Regions from separate parts of the Variovorax sp. AC194 genome, predicted to be linked through region 1. Evidence: riboswitches for the same ligand, from Rfam matches in the RefSeq annotation. Region 1 holds a riboswitch; the other holds the start of a gene.
The links. Region 1 has a riboswitch for S-adenosylhomocysteine ahead of ahcY (adenosylhomocysteinase). Riboswitches for the same ligand answer to the same signal wherever they lie in the genome.
Positions count from the first base shown of each region.

Region 2: it holds a riboswitch for S-adenosylhomocysteine, as region 1 does, so the genes downstream of both, ahcY (adenosylhomocysteinase) here and ahcY (adenosylhomocysteinase) in region 1, are expected to answer to the same signal.

Region 1 covers NZ_OZ409823.1:1,068,114-1,075,492, reverse strand. The annotation lists gene rplM (50S ribosomal protein L13) at 1-393, opposite strand, end outside; gene ACZYRS_RS05080 (hypothetical protein) at 610-1,035, opposite strand; gene ACZYRS_RS05075 (23S rRNA (adenine(2030)-N(6))-methyltransferase RlmJ) at 1,226-2,176, shown strand; gene ACZYRS_RS05070 (septal ring lytic transglycosylase RlpA family protein) at 2,194-2,811, opposite strand; gene metF (methylenetetrahydrofolate reductase [NAD(P)H]) at 2,895-3,719, opposite strand; gene ACZYRS_RS05060 (TlyA family RNA methyltransferase) at 3,730-4,521, opposite strand; gene ahcY (adenosylhomocysteinase) at 4,528-5,967, opposite strand; S-adenosyl-L-homocysteine riboswitch at 6,041-6,110, opposite strand; gene ACZYRS_RS05050 (hypothetical protein) at 6,240-6,875, shown strand; gene phaP (TIGR01841 family phasin) at 7,068-7,379, shown strand, end outside.
Region 2 covers NZ_OZ409823.1:4,315,946-4,323,324, forward strand. The annotation lists gene ACZYRS_RS20610 (ABC transporter permease) at 1-519, opposite strand, end outside; gene ACZYRS_RS20615 (ABC transporter ATP-binding protein) at 516-1,256, opposite strand; gene ACZYRS_RS20620 (enoyl-CoA hydratase/isomerase family protein) at 1,293-2,108, opposite strand; gene ACZYRS_RS20625 (acetate--CoA ligase family protein) at 2,193-4,289, opposite strand; S-adenosyl-L-homocysteine riboswitch at 4,484-4,588, shown strand; gene ahcY (adenosylhomocysteinase) at 4,651-6,087, shown strand; gene ACZYRS_RS20635 (LysR family transcriptional regulator) at 6,164-7,147, opposite strand; gene ACZYRS_RS20640 (ABC transporter substrate-binding protein) at 7,132-7,379, opposite strand, start outside.

The DNA.
Region 1 (7,379 bases):
GTGCTCTGCGCCACCGTAGACCTTGAGTTTCTTGATCATCGCGTATCCCAGCGGGCCCTTGGGCAGCATGCCCTTGACGGCCTTTTCCAGGGCACGGCCCGGGAACTTGGATTGCATGTCGCGGAAGTTGGTGGCACTGATGCCGCCCGGGTAGCCCGAGTGACGGTAGTACACCTTGTCGATCGACTTGGCGCCGGTGACGCGCAGTTGTGCTGCGTTGATGATGACGATGAAGTCACCGGTATCGACGTGAGGCGTGTAAATGGCCTTGTGTTTGCCGCGCAAACGGAGAGCAACTTCGCTGGCTACTCGTCCGAGGACCTTGTCGGTCGCGTCAATCACAAACCACTCGTGCGTCACGTCAGCGGGCTTGGCGCTGAACGTTTTGGTCATGAGTTTTTCTCTTGAAAAGAGGGTTTGGCGAGCCCTTTTCCACGGTCGGCGTTCCTCTGATGGGAATCTCTTAGGTGGGTTTTCATTCGCCCCGCAAGCGGGTTGAATGCCTTCGCCGCGGGGCTACAAAAACGCTGCGAAGCCTGCGATTATATGAAGAATCGGCCGATCTGGCCAATTTCCGCCGTCGCCGGGCTTCGCGCGGGGCGCTGCAGCTCAGCGGGCCGGCGCGGCCACCGGGCTGGCCACGGCAACGCCGGTGTCGATCTTGCGAACCAGGGTGCCGGTGTCCAGGCTTTCGTCGCGGTGCCCGCTGCGGTCGTACAGGCGCTCTTCGCCGATGACCATCTGGATCCACGTCGGGTACGTGTAGGCCGTGCCGGCGCTGTCGTCGACCGCAGCGCCGATCACGCCGCCTGCAATGGCGAAATTGCCCAGGAAACCGATGTTGGGGCGCGAGATCGCCTGGCCGGTGGCCACGCCCTGCCCGTCGACGGCGCACTGGATCACGAGGTCGGCCCGCGAGCGGCGCACGCCGATGACCCGGCCGGAGCGCATCCTCACCTTGGCCTTGTCGTTGACCGCCCGGCATCGCGCATCGGGAATGAGCTCGCCCTTCTGCGACAGGACGTCCACGCGCATCGGCTGATCGAGCCCCTGGCTGACAGCGGCACAACCGCCCAGGACCGACAAAATCCCCATCGTGGCCGCGAGGCCCCAAAATCTCCAGTTCGACGGACTCATCCTGTTTCCCTCTAGTTTTGTAATTTGATGTTACCGCAGCCTCTGTTGATAGGCTGTTGCACATCTGCCACCTATCCGGAATCCCCTCATGTTCAGTTACCGCCACGCCTTCCATGCCGGCAACCACGCCGACGTGCTCAAGCACACGGTGCTGATTGCCACGCTCGACCACCTGCTTGAAAAAGAAGCAGCACTCACGGTCGTCGACACCCACGCCGGCGCGGGCCTCTATCGGCTCGATGGCGACTACGCCGACACCAGCGGCGAAGCGGCAGACGGCATCCTGCGTCTGTTGGCCCCTCTCAAAGAGCCCGCCGCACCCGCGCCCGCCGCGAAATCGGCGGCCAAGAAAGCGGCTCCGGAAGCCGAGGCCCCGTTGGCCGACGCGATCGCGCGCTACCTCGGCGTGATCCACGACTTCAACCCCAAGGGCGGCGCCCGCGTCTACCCCGGCTCGCCGTTCATCGTGCAGCACCTGCTGCGCGACCACGACAAGCTCAAGCTGTTCGAGCTGCACCCCACCGACGCGCGCACGCTGGACGCCAACATCGCCCAGCTGGAGGCCGGCCGCCAGATCGCCGTGCTGCGCGAAGACGGCTTCGGGAGCGCCACCAAGTTCCTGCCGCCGCCGTCGCGCCGCGCGCTGGTGCTGATGGACCCCAGCTACGAGATCAAGAGCGACTACGCCCGCGTGCTCGACTTCGCGGCCGAGGCGCTCAAGCGCTTCGCCACGGGCACGTATGCCGTCTGGTATCCGATCATTCCGAGGCCCGAGGCGCACGACCTGCCGCGCCGGCTCAAGACCATGGCGACCAAGGCCGGCAAGCCATGGCTGCATGCCACGCTGACGGTCAAGTCGAGCAAGCTGACGGCCACGCCCACCGGCGAGACCAAGCGTCCGGGTCTCCCGGCCAGCGGCATGTTCCTGATCAACCCGCCCTACACGCTCAAGCCCCTGCTCGCGGCGGCGCTGCCGCAGCTGGCGGAGAAGCTGGCGCAGGACCGCAACGCGACCTTCTCGCTCGACAGCGGCGGCTGAGTCGCCCTCTTAGCGCCTCAACGGCGCCGCCGCGGCGGCACGATCACCTTGCGCCGGGCCGGCACCGCGGCCTTGGCGCGGTCGGCGCCCGGTGCCACCGGCGCGGCGGCCTCGCCCGGCTCGGCCTGCACACCGCCGCAACGCATGCCCCCGGGCCCGACGACCGACAGCGCCACCTGCTTGATGCCCAGCCCGATGCGGTCGGCGGCGGCCCGGCTCAGGTCGATGACGCGGCCCTGCGCATAGGGGCCGCGGTCGTTGATGCGCACCAGCACCTCGCTGCCGTTGACCAGGCTGCGCACGCAGACGCGCGTCCCGAACGGCAGGGTCTTGTGGGCGGCCGTCAGGGCCGTCATGTCGAAGCGCTCGCCGCTGGCGGTCTTGCGCTGGTGAAACTGGATGCCGTACCAGGACGCGCCGCCGCGCTCGAAGATATCGCGCGGCCCGTCGTCGCCGGGCACGCCGTCGTCGGGCGTCAACTCGCCGGTGCCGGACACCGCGAGGTCATAGCGCACCCACGGCACATCCGAGCGCGCCGAAGCGCCCGGCGGAACCGCCAGCCCCTTCGACAGCGGCCGCAGGCGCGAGCCCGCCGCCGCACCCGGATCGGTGCCGCCCTCGGTGGCGGGCGGCATGGCGCAGCCCGCAAGCACGCAGGTGGCAGCGACGATCGCAAGGCGAAGCCCCGCGCGCAGCGACGAACCTGCGGCGCGCCCTCTCAATCGAGACGCTCCAACACAGCCAGCGTCGCCGCCGACTGGTTCATCGTGTAGAAGTGGATCGCGGGTGCGCCGCCGTCACGCAGGCGCGCGCAGAGGTCGGTCACCACGTCCAGGCCGAAGGCCTTGATCGAGGCCGTGTCGTCGCCGAAGCCCTGCAGGCGCAGCCGAATCCAGCGCGGAATTTCGGCACCGCAGGCGTCCGAGAAACGCATGAGCTGCGTCGAACTCGTGATGGGCATGATGCCCGGCACGATCGGCGTGTCGATGCCGAGCTTGCGCACATCGTCGACGAAGCGGAAGTAGGCCTCGGGGCTGAAGAAATACTGGGTGATGGCCGAATCGGCACCCGCCTTCACCTTCGCGGCGAAGGCCTGCAGGTCGGCCTCGGGCGAGCGGGCCTGCGGATGCACTTCGGGATAGCAGGCCACCTCGATATGGAAGTCGCGGCCCGTTTCCTCGCGGATGAAGGCCACGAGATCGCTCGCGTAGTGGAATTCCCCGCCGATGCCGTAGCCGCTCGGCAGGTCGCCGCGCAGCGCCACGAGGCGCTTGACGCCCATGGCCTTGAGTTCGGCCAGTTGCTCCCGCACCGTGGCCTTGGTGGCACCGATGCAAGAGAAATGGCTGGCGGCATCGACGCCTTCGCCCAGGATCTCCTGCACCGCACCGAAGGTGCCCTGGTGCGTGGAGCCGCCGGCACCGTAGGTGACCGAGCAGAACTGGGGCTTGCGCACGTACAGCTGCTGGCGCACGGCGCGCAGCTTGACCGCGCCTTCGGGCGTCTTGGTCGGGAAGAATTCGAAACTCAGCGGAAGGCGCACCTGCGTCTCCTTAGGAGCCGTTCGCGCCGGACGCGCGCACGGCGTGAATGAAAAACTCGCGGTTGCCGTCGCCACCGGCGATCGGGCTGTCGAACCACTGCAGCACGCGCAGCTCGAGCGCGGCGCACGCATCGCGCAGGCGCTTCTCGACGATCTCGTACATCGCCGCATCGCGCACGATGCCGCCCTTGCCGACCTGGCCGGGCTGCAGTTCGAACTGCGGCTTGACCAGCATCAGGAGCTGGCCGTCGTCGGCCAGGAATTCGACGACTGCCGGCAGCACCAGCGTGAGCGAAATGAACGACAGGTCGCCCACGATCAGGTCGAAACGCAAATCGGACGGCGCTTCGCCTTCTTCCTCCTGCAGATCGTCCGGTGACAAGGCCCGCGCATTGACGCCCTCGATGGCGACGACGCGCTCGTCCTCGCGCAACTTCGCATGCAACTGCCCGTGGCCGACATCGACACCCACGACCTTCGTCGCGCCGCGTTGCAGCAGGCAGTCGGTGAAGCCGCCGGTCGACTGGCCCACATCGAGGCACAGCTTGCCGGCGGGATCGACACCGCTCACAGTGAGCGCGCCTTCGAGCTTGAGTCCGCCGCGCGAGACGTAGCGCGCCTCGGCCGCGTCGTCCAGTTCGAGCTCGGCGGAATCGGGCACCTCGTCCTTGTTCTTGACGACCGAGCGCCATGCGTCGCTCGTGCCCGCATCGCGCCAGCGCATGCCGCCGGCAATGAGCCGCACGGCCTGCGAACGCGACGCGGCGAGGCCGCGTTCCACCAGCAATTGATCAGCGCGCATGGACGCTTAGTAGCGGTACGTGTCCGGCTTGTACGGGCCGTTCTTGCTCACGCCGATGTAGGCGGCTTGCGAGTCGGTCAGTTCGGTCAGCATGGCGCCGACCTTCTTCAGGTGCAGGCGCGCGACCTTCTCGTCCAGGTGCTTGGGCAGCACGTAGACCTTGCCGGCCTGATACGCGTCCTGCTTGGTGAACAGCTCGATCTGCGCGATGGTCTGGTTGGCGAACGACGACGACATCACGAAGCTCGGGTGGCCCGTGCCGCAGCCCAGGTTCACCAGGCGGCCCTTGGCCAGCAGGATGATCTTCTTGCCGTCCGGGAAGGTGATGTGGTCGACCTGCGGCTTGATCTCTTCCCACTCGTACTTCTCGATCGACGCGACGTCGATCTCGTTGTCGAAGTGGCCGATGTTGCAGACGATGGCCTGGTCCTTCATCTTGGCCATCGTGTCGTGCGTGATGACGTCCTTGTTGCCGGTGGTCGTCACGAAGATGTCGGCCTTGTCGGCGGCGTATTCCATCGTCACGACCTTGTAGCCTTCCATCGCGGCCTGCAGGGCGTTGATCGGGTCGATTTCGGTGACCCACACCTGGGCGCTCAGGGCGCGCAGGGCCTGGGCCGAGCCCTTGCCCACGTCGCCGTAGCCGGCCACGCAGGCCACCTTGCCGGCGATCATCACGTCGGTCGCGCGCTTGATGCCGTCCACCAGCGATTCGCGGCAGCCGTACAGGTTGTCGAACTTGCTCTTGGTCACCGAGTCGTTCACGTTGATGGCGCGGAACAGCAGCGTGCCCTTGGCGCTCATCTCGTTCAGGCGGTGCACGCCGGTGGTGGTCTCTTCGGTCACGCCGATGATCTCGGCGGACTTGCGGGTGTACCAGGTCGAATCGACAGCCAGCTTGGCCTTGATCGCGGCGTACAGGATGCGTTCTTCTTCGCTGGTCGGGTTGGCCAGCACGCCCAGGTCTTTCTCGGCGCGTTGGCCCAGGTGCATCAGGAGGGTGGCGTCGCCGCCGTCGTCCAGGATCATGTTGGGGCCTTCGCCCTTGGAGTCCTTCGGGCCGAAGTCGAAGATGCTGTGGGTGTAGCCCCAGTAGTCTTCCAGCGACTCGCCCTTGATCGCGAACACCGGCGTGCCCGAGGCGGCGATGGCCGCGGCGGCGTGGTCCTGCGTCGAGAAGATGTTGCACGAGGCCCAGCGCACGGTGGCGCCCAGGGCTTGCAGCGTCTCGATCAGCACGGCCGTCTGGATGGTCATGTGCAGCGAGCCCGTGATGCGCGCGCCCTTGAGCGGCTGCGCCTTCGAGAACTCTTCGCGGATGGCCATCAGGCCGGGCATCTCGGTTTCCGCAATGCGGATTTCCTTGCGGCCCCAGGCGGCGAGGGACAGGTCGGCAATCGCCTGGTCGGCGGTCAAAACGGGGGTGGGCTTGAGAACAGCGCTCATGAGAACTCCAAAACTGGTTTGAAAGATGCCACTGCGTACGGGGGTCTGACGGAAAAGGACTCACCGCGAGAACAGCGGGTGAGCGTGGTTGCGATGTGGTCCGAGCCTCACGCCTTGATGGCGCTGCAACGCTCCTCGGAACGGCGGATTGTAGACGGGGTGCCAGGCCGAGCCAACCGCTGGGGTATCCCACATGACGGGAAGCGCGTTTCGTTGTCGAGGCGTACATTGATCCGCACCCCAACACCAAGATGCAAGACGCAAGACCCCCCATGTTCTCCAGAATCCCCTCGACCCTGCTGGCCTCGGCCGCACTTCTCGCCGCTGCCGCCCTCCCGGTCATCGCCTCCGCGCAAGCGGCCTCCGAACAAGTCCGCATCCGCGGCACCATCGTCCGCGTCGACGCCAAGACCCTCGTCGTGCAGGACCGCGGCGGCGAAGTCGTCAGCCTCGCGCGACCGGCCGACATGCAGCTGTCGGAGGTCTACCAAATCAAGCTGGCCGACATCAAGAAAGGCAGCTTCATCGGCACCGCCGCCATGCCGCAGGCCGACGGCTCGCAGAAGGCGCTCGAAGTCGTGGTGTTCCCCGAGGCCGCACGCGGCACCGGCGAAGGCCATCGCCCGTGGGACCTGTTGCCCGAGAGCACCATGACCAACGCCACCGTCGCCGACCTGGCCGCGGCGCCGAAATCGGTGAAGGGCGGACAGCAGCTGCGCCTGACCTACAAGGGCGGCGAGAAGACAGTCATCGTGCCGCCCGACGTGCCGGTCGTGACCTTCCGCCCCGGCACCGATGCACTCCTGGTGCCCGGCGCCAAGGTGCTGGTCAATGCGCAGGAAAAGAACGGCACGCCCACGGCGCTGCGCGTGACGGCCGGACGCAACGGCTTCGCGCCGCCGATGTAAGCCTTCGCGGCAGTCGCGGGCATTCGCGGGCTTCGCGATACAGGCATTCAATATCCAAGGGAAATCCCGCAGGCATTTTTGTTGCCGCGGGGACCTTGGCCGTGCCGGTGCGGCGTATCGTGGCGAGGGACTTTTGCCGTCCGGCCGGTCCTTGCCATTCACCCGTTCACCCGACACAGGAGATACCGCACCATGGCCACTGCCAAGAAAGCCGCCGCCAAGAAGACCACCGCCAGCAGTAGCAGCAGCAGCGCCAAGACGGCCGCTCCCAGCGCCGCCGACATGCTCAACCCGCTGAAGAACTTGAAGGGCATGACCGATCGCCTGCAGGAACTGAACCTCACCGGCGGCGCGGGCAAGCTGCTCGAGAACGGCCGCAAGGATTTGCAGGCGCTGATGCAGGCCAACGAAAAGTCCTACCAGGGCCTGCAGACCGTGGTGCAGCGGCAGACCGAGATGATCAAGAGCGCCATCACCGAATGGCAGACGGCCGCCAAGGAAATG
Region 2 (7,379 bases), 3.2 Mb from region 1:
ACCGGTGAACGCGGTGATCAGGTCGATCTGCTCCCGAGGCGAGGAGCGCAGACCGACGATCGTGTTCGCCAGCACCGGGAAGAACACGATGGTGGCGGTGATGACGATCTTGGACGTGACGCCGAAGCCGAACCAGATCACGAACAACGGCGCGATGGCGACCTTGGGAATGGTCTGGAAGGCCACCACGTACGGATAGAGCGTTCGCTCCACCAAGGTGAACTGTCCGATCAGGGCGCCCAGAACGAGGCCGAACAACGCGCCGACAAAAAAGCCCACGAGCGTTTCGTACAAGGTCACGCCGGTGTGCCACACGAAGGTGTTGTCGGCCAGGCCGTTCCACAAGGAGATCACCGTTGCGGTCGGCGACGGAACCACGAGGGACGAGACTTCGAGAAGCCTGACCGCGAGTTCCCACCCGCCGATGATGACGATGAACAGGAGGATGGAGAGCGGGCGCTCGGGCTTGCGGCCAAGAAGCCCCGGGCCGCCGCGTTTTGGCGTGCTGGTGGTGGTCATGCGTCGAGCGCTCCTTGTGAACTGAAATACTTGCGGATGTGAGAGACCACCTCCCCGAACGGCGCCGAGTTGATCATCTCCAACCTGCGTTCCGCCGGCAGGTCGACGTTGAGGATTTCGGTGATCCGCCCCGGACGCGGCGACATCACGATGACCCGGTCCGCCAGGAACACCGCCTCGGGAATGCTGTGTGTCACGAGCAGCACGGTCTTCTTGCTGGCGGCGCGAATGCGCAGCAGGTCGAGGTTCATGTTCTCGCGCGTCATGGCATCCAGCGCACCGAAGGGTTCGTCCATGAGCAGCAGCGCCGGATCGTGGGCCAGCGCCCGTGCGATCCCCACGCGCTGCTGCATGCCGCCCGACAGTTCATTGGGGTACTTGTCCTCGAATCCGGCGAGCCCGACCATGGCCAGGTACTTCCTGGCGTCGGCGCGGTTCGCATCCGTGATGGCGCCATGCAGCTGGCTCGGCAGCAGGATGTTCTCGAACACCGTGCGCCACGGCAAAAGTACCGGCGCCTGGAACACCACGCCGATCTGGCGATTCGGACCGTCGATCGGACGTCCGTCGATCTCGACCGAGCCGGACGTGCGACGCAGGATGCCCGCAAGAATCTTCAGCAACGTCGATTTGCCGCAACCGCTGGGGCCCACCACCGTGATGAACTCTCCGTCGGCCACCGAAAAATTGACGTCGGACAGCGCGTGGATCTCGTTCCCCTCGCGTGTCGCGTACATCTTGTTCAGGCCTGAAACATGAATCATCGGATCTCCTCAAGCAGCGTTGGTGCGAGCGTTGTCGCCGGACCGGGAAGCGGTCCCGGGTAAAGCGAAGCGCTCGTCTCGCCACTTGAACGCAGCCTTCATGCCATCGCGCCCCATGCGTTCGAAGAATTCCTTCGCTTCGTCCGACTCCGACATCAAGACCTGGGTGAAGATCTCCGCGCCGTACTCGATCGCCGGCTGGAACCCGCGCAGCTCGTAGGAGCGATTGAGTCCGAGCTTGTTGAGCTCGACCGCCGGCGGAGGCAGCTTCGCGAGCCGCAGCGCGGTGTTCATCGCCTCGGCGCGAAGCTGGTCGGCAGGCACCACGCGGTTCGCGATGCCAAGGCGCACCGCGTCCTCGGCCGACACCCGATCGCCGAAGAGCAGAAACTCCTTGGCGCTTTTCATTCCCATGATCCAGGGCGTGATGTTGAAGGGCGGCGCGGACTGGAACTGGATCTCCGGCTCGCCGAACACCGCCGCCTCCGAGGCAAGCGTGTAGTCGCAGACCATGGACAGGTCGCACCCTCCGCCAAGCGCGAAGCCGTTCACGGCCGCGATCACCGGCAGGCGCGACTTCCAGATTCGCCACCACGTGTCGTTCCCGAGCTTCACGTGACCGCGCCAGTCCTGCACGCTCGTGAACGGCTTGTCGCGCGGCGCGAGATCGAAGCCCGCGCAGAAGGCCCTGCCCTGCCCCGTGATGATCAGCACGCGCACGCCGGTGTCGTTCTCCAGCATGTCGAGGGCGTGCTGCATGTCGATCAGGATCTGATCGTTCAGCGAGTTCATCTTGTCCGGCCTGGCGAGCTCGAGCGTCGCCACCGTGTTCTCGATGCTCAGTTCGATGCATTCATATTTCATTTTTGCTTGTCTCCTGGTTTTTCGATGCAGGCACCTTCGGCGCGGCTATTGCCGAGCCTTCGGGATCACCAGCGCGTCCAGCACCACCGCACCTTGGCCTTGCGCGAGGACTGCGACGGGATTCAGGTCGATGGCTTCGATCTCGTTGGCGTAGACCACTGCAATGTCGGACAGCCGTTCCAGCGTTCTTGCCAACGCGTCACGGTCCGCCACGACACCGCCTCGGTAACCGGCCAGCAACTTGCCCAGCCGCGTCTGGTCGATCAGCGCGGCGGCGGTCTTCACGTCCACCGGCGCGAGCTCGAACGTGGCGTCCTGCAGGATCTCGACCAGCACGCCGCCGGCGCCGACCACGACACCCGGTGCAAAGGGTCGATGCGTCACGACACCCAGGATGGCTTCGACACCACCGCGAACCATCTGCTGCACCAGCACGCCGGCAACCCGCGCTTCGGGCGCCTTCTTTGCAACGCTGTCCAGGATCTGACGGTATGCCGCTCGCACAGCGGCTGCGTCCGGTAGATCGACGACGACGCCACCTACTTCGCTCTTGTGGGGAAGGTCCGCGGATTCGATCTTCAGCACCACGGGATACCCGATGGCATCGGCGTTTGCAACGGCGTCTTCCTCGCTCGATGCCAAGCGCTCAGCGGTCACGCGGATTCCGTGCGCCTCCAGGAACGACTTGCTCTCCCGCTCGGTCAGCGGCTCCGCGGATTCGAAGCGGCGCGCCCATTGCTGTTGACGTTCAATACCCGGCGTCTTGGGAATGACCTCGGTGGCGATGAACGCCGCATGGTCCACCAGATGCTTGATGGCACGCAGCGCATTGCGCATTCCGCACAGCGTGGGCACTTCGCTCAACGGCGCGAGCACGGCCGGATGAATCCTGGCGGACAGGTTGTTGAAGAACACGACGGGCTTGCGCGCCCGCGCGCTGCGTTCGGCCACGGTGATCGCGAGCTTCTCGTAGATCGACGCCTGGTCTTCCCCCATGGAGGCCGGGCAATCCTGCGACACGGCAACGATATGGATCGCAGGATCGTTCAGCAGCGCGTCCAGGCAGTCGCCGTACATCCGGGTGTCGAACACACCGACACCCGTTGCATCGAGCGGATTGCGCGGAGCGCCGAACGCGGGGAGCACGGTCTTGAGGTGCGCCACGGTCGCATCGTTCAATTCCGGCAGATCCAGTCCGCAGCGCTCGGCGATGTCGCAGGTCATCGACAGTTCGCCGCCGCTCACATTGAGAACGCCGAGTCCCGCGCCCTGCGGCATCGAGCCGATCGTGGAAAACAGCGCGACGGTCTCGACCAGTTCGTCGTAGTCTTCGACCAGGGTGACGCCGTGGCGCCTGAAGAATGCCAGCAGCGCCGTGTCGGAGCTCGCGATCGCACCGGTGTGCGCGGCGCTCGCGGCAGCACCGGACACGGACCGGCCGACCTTCAATGCCACGATCGGCTTGCCCGCCTTTCGCATCTGCGCGGCGGCGCGTGCGAAGGCCGAAGGATCGCGCAACGTCTCCACGAAGAGCGCGGCGACCTTGGTGCGCGGGTCTTGCGCCACATAGTCGAGGTACTCGGGAATATCGGTCACCGCCCCGTTGCCCAACGACACCAGGTGGCTGAACTTGAAGCGGTTCAGGCTGCTCAAGGCGATGCATGCAGAACCCGAATGCGAGATGAGCGCGATGTCGCCCGCCTCCAGCCCCGCCGGCACGGCAGCGCTGTACAACGCCACGCCGTTCTCGACACTGAAGATTCCCAGGCAATTGGGTCCGCAAAGATTGATCTGGTTGTCGCGGCAGAAGGTGCTGATCTCCACCTGCAGAGCCGCCCCTTGTTCTCCGGTCTCGGCGAACCCGCTTGCGTACAACACCGCGCTGCGCGCACCGGCGGCATGCGCGTTCTTGAGGGCATCGAGGGCCTTGTCCGCGCCCAGCGCGATCACCACGCAATCCACCGATCCGGACAACGCCGTCAGGTCGCGATGGCATGCCAGACCCAGCACGGAATCGGCGCTGGGATGAATGGGATAGATGGCCCCGGCATACCCGACGCGCAGGAGATTCTTGATCACGGTATTGCCCATCGCCTCGGGTCGCGGCGACGCGCCCAACACCGCGATGGACTTGGGATTCATGAGCGTGGACAGGTAATGCAAAGAGGGGCTCCTACGGGCTTGAGAGGCATCGCTCGATCGCCGCGTGAGATGCGGCACCGATGTCGAGAACCGCGACTCTAGGGAGCGCACATGTGCGGGTCAATCACAGATTTTCGGCATCCGCGTACTAATTTTTGACACACACCAGGAGCGCTCGAACACTAGAATTTTTGTTCACCGAGGAGCGCTGCAACGATCACGCCCGCCACTGCGCGAGCTGCGATCCGTCAGGCTCGGAAGACTGCCCGAACCGGCATCCTTAACTGCGCTCACCGACAGAGTGCGGTGAGCCCCCGGTGTTCATCTCGCTCTGACGACAACCCATCACAAGGAGCAAGAGATGAGCGAAAGATTGACATCGAGCCCAACCGGCGATCACGTCGTGGCGGACATCGCGTTGGCCGGCTGGGGCCACAAGGAACTGCGCATCGCGGAGACGGAGATGCCGGGCCTCATGGCCATCAGAAACGAGTTCCTAGAGCAGCAGCCGCTCAAGGGCGCACGCATCGCCGGGTCCCTGCACATGACCATCCAGACCGGCGTTCTCATCGAGACGCTGCAAGCGCTGGGCGCCACCGTGCGCTGGGCGTCGTGCAACATCTTCTCGACGCAGGACCACGCCGCGGCGGCGGTGGCTTCGAAGGGAACTCCCGTCTTCGCCTTCAAGGGCGAAACGATGGAGGAGTACTGGGACTACACCCACCGGATCTTCGAGTTCGGAGGGCCTCGCGGCGAACCTGAAGAAGGCCCCAACCTGATCCTTGACGACGGTGGCGATGCGACCACGCTGATGCACCTGGGCAGCCGCGCAGAAAAGGATCGCAGCGTGATCTCGCAGCCGGCCACTTCGGAGGAGCGCATCCTCTTCGCAGCCATCGAGAAGAAGCTGGCCACGGACCCCACGTGGTACAGCCGCCGTCTGCGTCACATCATCGGCGTGACCGAAGAAACGACCACCGGTGTCTTCAGGCTCAACGACATGAGCATCAAGGGCGAACTCGCCATCCGCGCCATTGCCGTGAACGACTCCGTGACCAAGAGCAAGTTCGACAACACCTATGGCTGCCGGGAGTCGCTGGTCGATGCGATCAAGCGCGCGACCGACGTCATGATCGCCGGAAAGATTGCCGTGGTGGCCGGCTTCGGCGGCGTCGGCAAGGGCTCCGCGCAGGCGCTGCGCGCCCTCAGCGCCCAGGTCTGGGTGACGGAGATCGATCCCATCAATGCGCTGCAGGCGGCCATGGAGGGCTACCGCGTCGTGACCATGGACGAGGCGGCAAGCCAGGCGGACATCTTCGTCACAGCGACCGGCAACCGCGACGTCATCACCTTCGAACACATGAAGCGCATGAAGGACCAGGCGATCGTCTGCAACATCGGGCACTTCGACAACGAGATCGACGTGGCGTCGCTCGAGGCCTGCCAATGGGACGAGATCAAGCCGCAGGTGGACCATGTGATCTTCCCCGATGGAAAGCGGATCATCCTGCTCGCCAAGGGCCGCCTCGTGAACCTGGGGTGCGCGACGGGCCACCCCAGCTTCGTCATGTCCGCCAGCCTTGCGAACCAGACGCTGGGACAGATCGAGCTTTTCACAAGACAGGCGGCCTATGAAAAAGGCAAGGTCTACGTGCTGTCCAAGCTCCTGGACGAAAAGGTCGCGAAGCTGCATCTTGCAAAGCTGGGCGCGCAGTTGACGGAGCTCTCCGACGCGCAGGCCGCCTACATCGGCGTGAGCAAGACGGGCCCGTTCAAGCCCGAGGCCTACCGCTACTAGGGCACGTGCTGCACGTGCTGCACGTGCTGCACATAGCCTTTGCCCGGCGATGTGCGGCAAGTGCTTCGTCGATCAGTCAGCGGTCGGCGGCAACCGAACGCACCGCCGTGCGCAGGTGCTCCACGAAGATGCTTGCGGCCGCGGGCAGGTCGCGATCGGCATGGATGCTGACGTTCAGCGGCCAGCGATCCAGCCCCTGCCCGCGCAGCGGCACATAGGTCATCCCCGCGGGCGCTTCGTGATCGCCGAAGTACCTGTCCACGACGGCAATCGTCAGACCCGCGCCCGCCGACGCGCGCATCAGCTCGAACGAATTGGTGACCAGCAACCCACGCGGGCGAATCCTGGCTTTCGCGAACATGCGAACGTAGCTTTCCCGAATGGTCAGCGACGCATCGGGCAATGCGATGTCTTCGCCGGCGCACTCCGCAACATCGACGAACTCCCGCTGCGCGAACGGATGGCTGCGCGCCACCAGCAAGCAAGGCGTTGTCATGGCCTGTTCGACCACAGAGACATTGAAGGCGTCCGGCGTGATGTACGACAGGGACACGTCGATGTCGTGATTGGCCAGCATTGCAGTGAGCTTGTTGCCGCCCGCGACGATGACCTCGAACACGATGCCCGGGTACGCGGCATGAAAGCGATGCAGGAACTGGGGAACGAACTCCCGCGTGAAGGATTCGGAAATGCCGAACCGGACCTTGCCGGTCCGGATGGTCTTGAGCGACCGGATATCGTCGCGAACCGCGTCCAGGCCCGCTTCGATGCTCTTCGCATAGTTCAGCACCACCTGGCCTTCGGCCGTGAGCTTGAGACCCTTGTGCCCCCGGTGCCGCTCGAGCAGTTCGGCGCCCAGTTCCTCCTCCAGCAACTGGATCAGCCGGGAGATCGCGGAGGCCGCCACTTGCAATTCTTCCGCGGCGCGGCGTATCGAACCCGACCTCGCAACGGCCACGAAGTATTTGAGCGCGTTGCTGCTCACCGGGCGCAGCTCCGCCTTTCGCCGGCCCTGCGGCCCGACGGACGCCGGACCCGTCGCAGTCACCAGTTCGCGCACTTTTCGGCGGCCTGCCGGATCGCCGATGCATCGAACTGATTGGCTCTCCGATAGAAATCCGCGTCGGCAATCATCAGTGCGCTTGCCGGCACCGCGCGGCTGACCTGGCCCGACTTGCGCATGAATTGCTCCAACCGGGACACCGCGGCTGCGTCGACGTTGCCCCAGTATTTTCCGCCGTTGACCTTGTATGCGTCGCGGAAGGAATCGAGCTGGGCCTTGAGCAGATTGG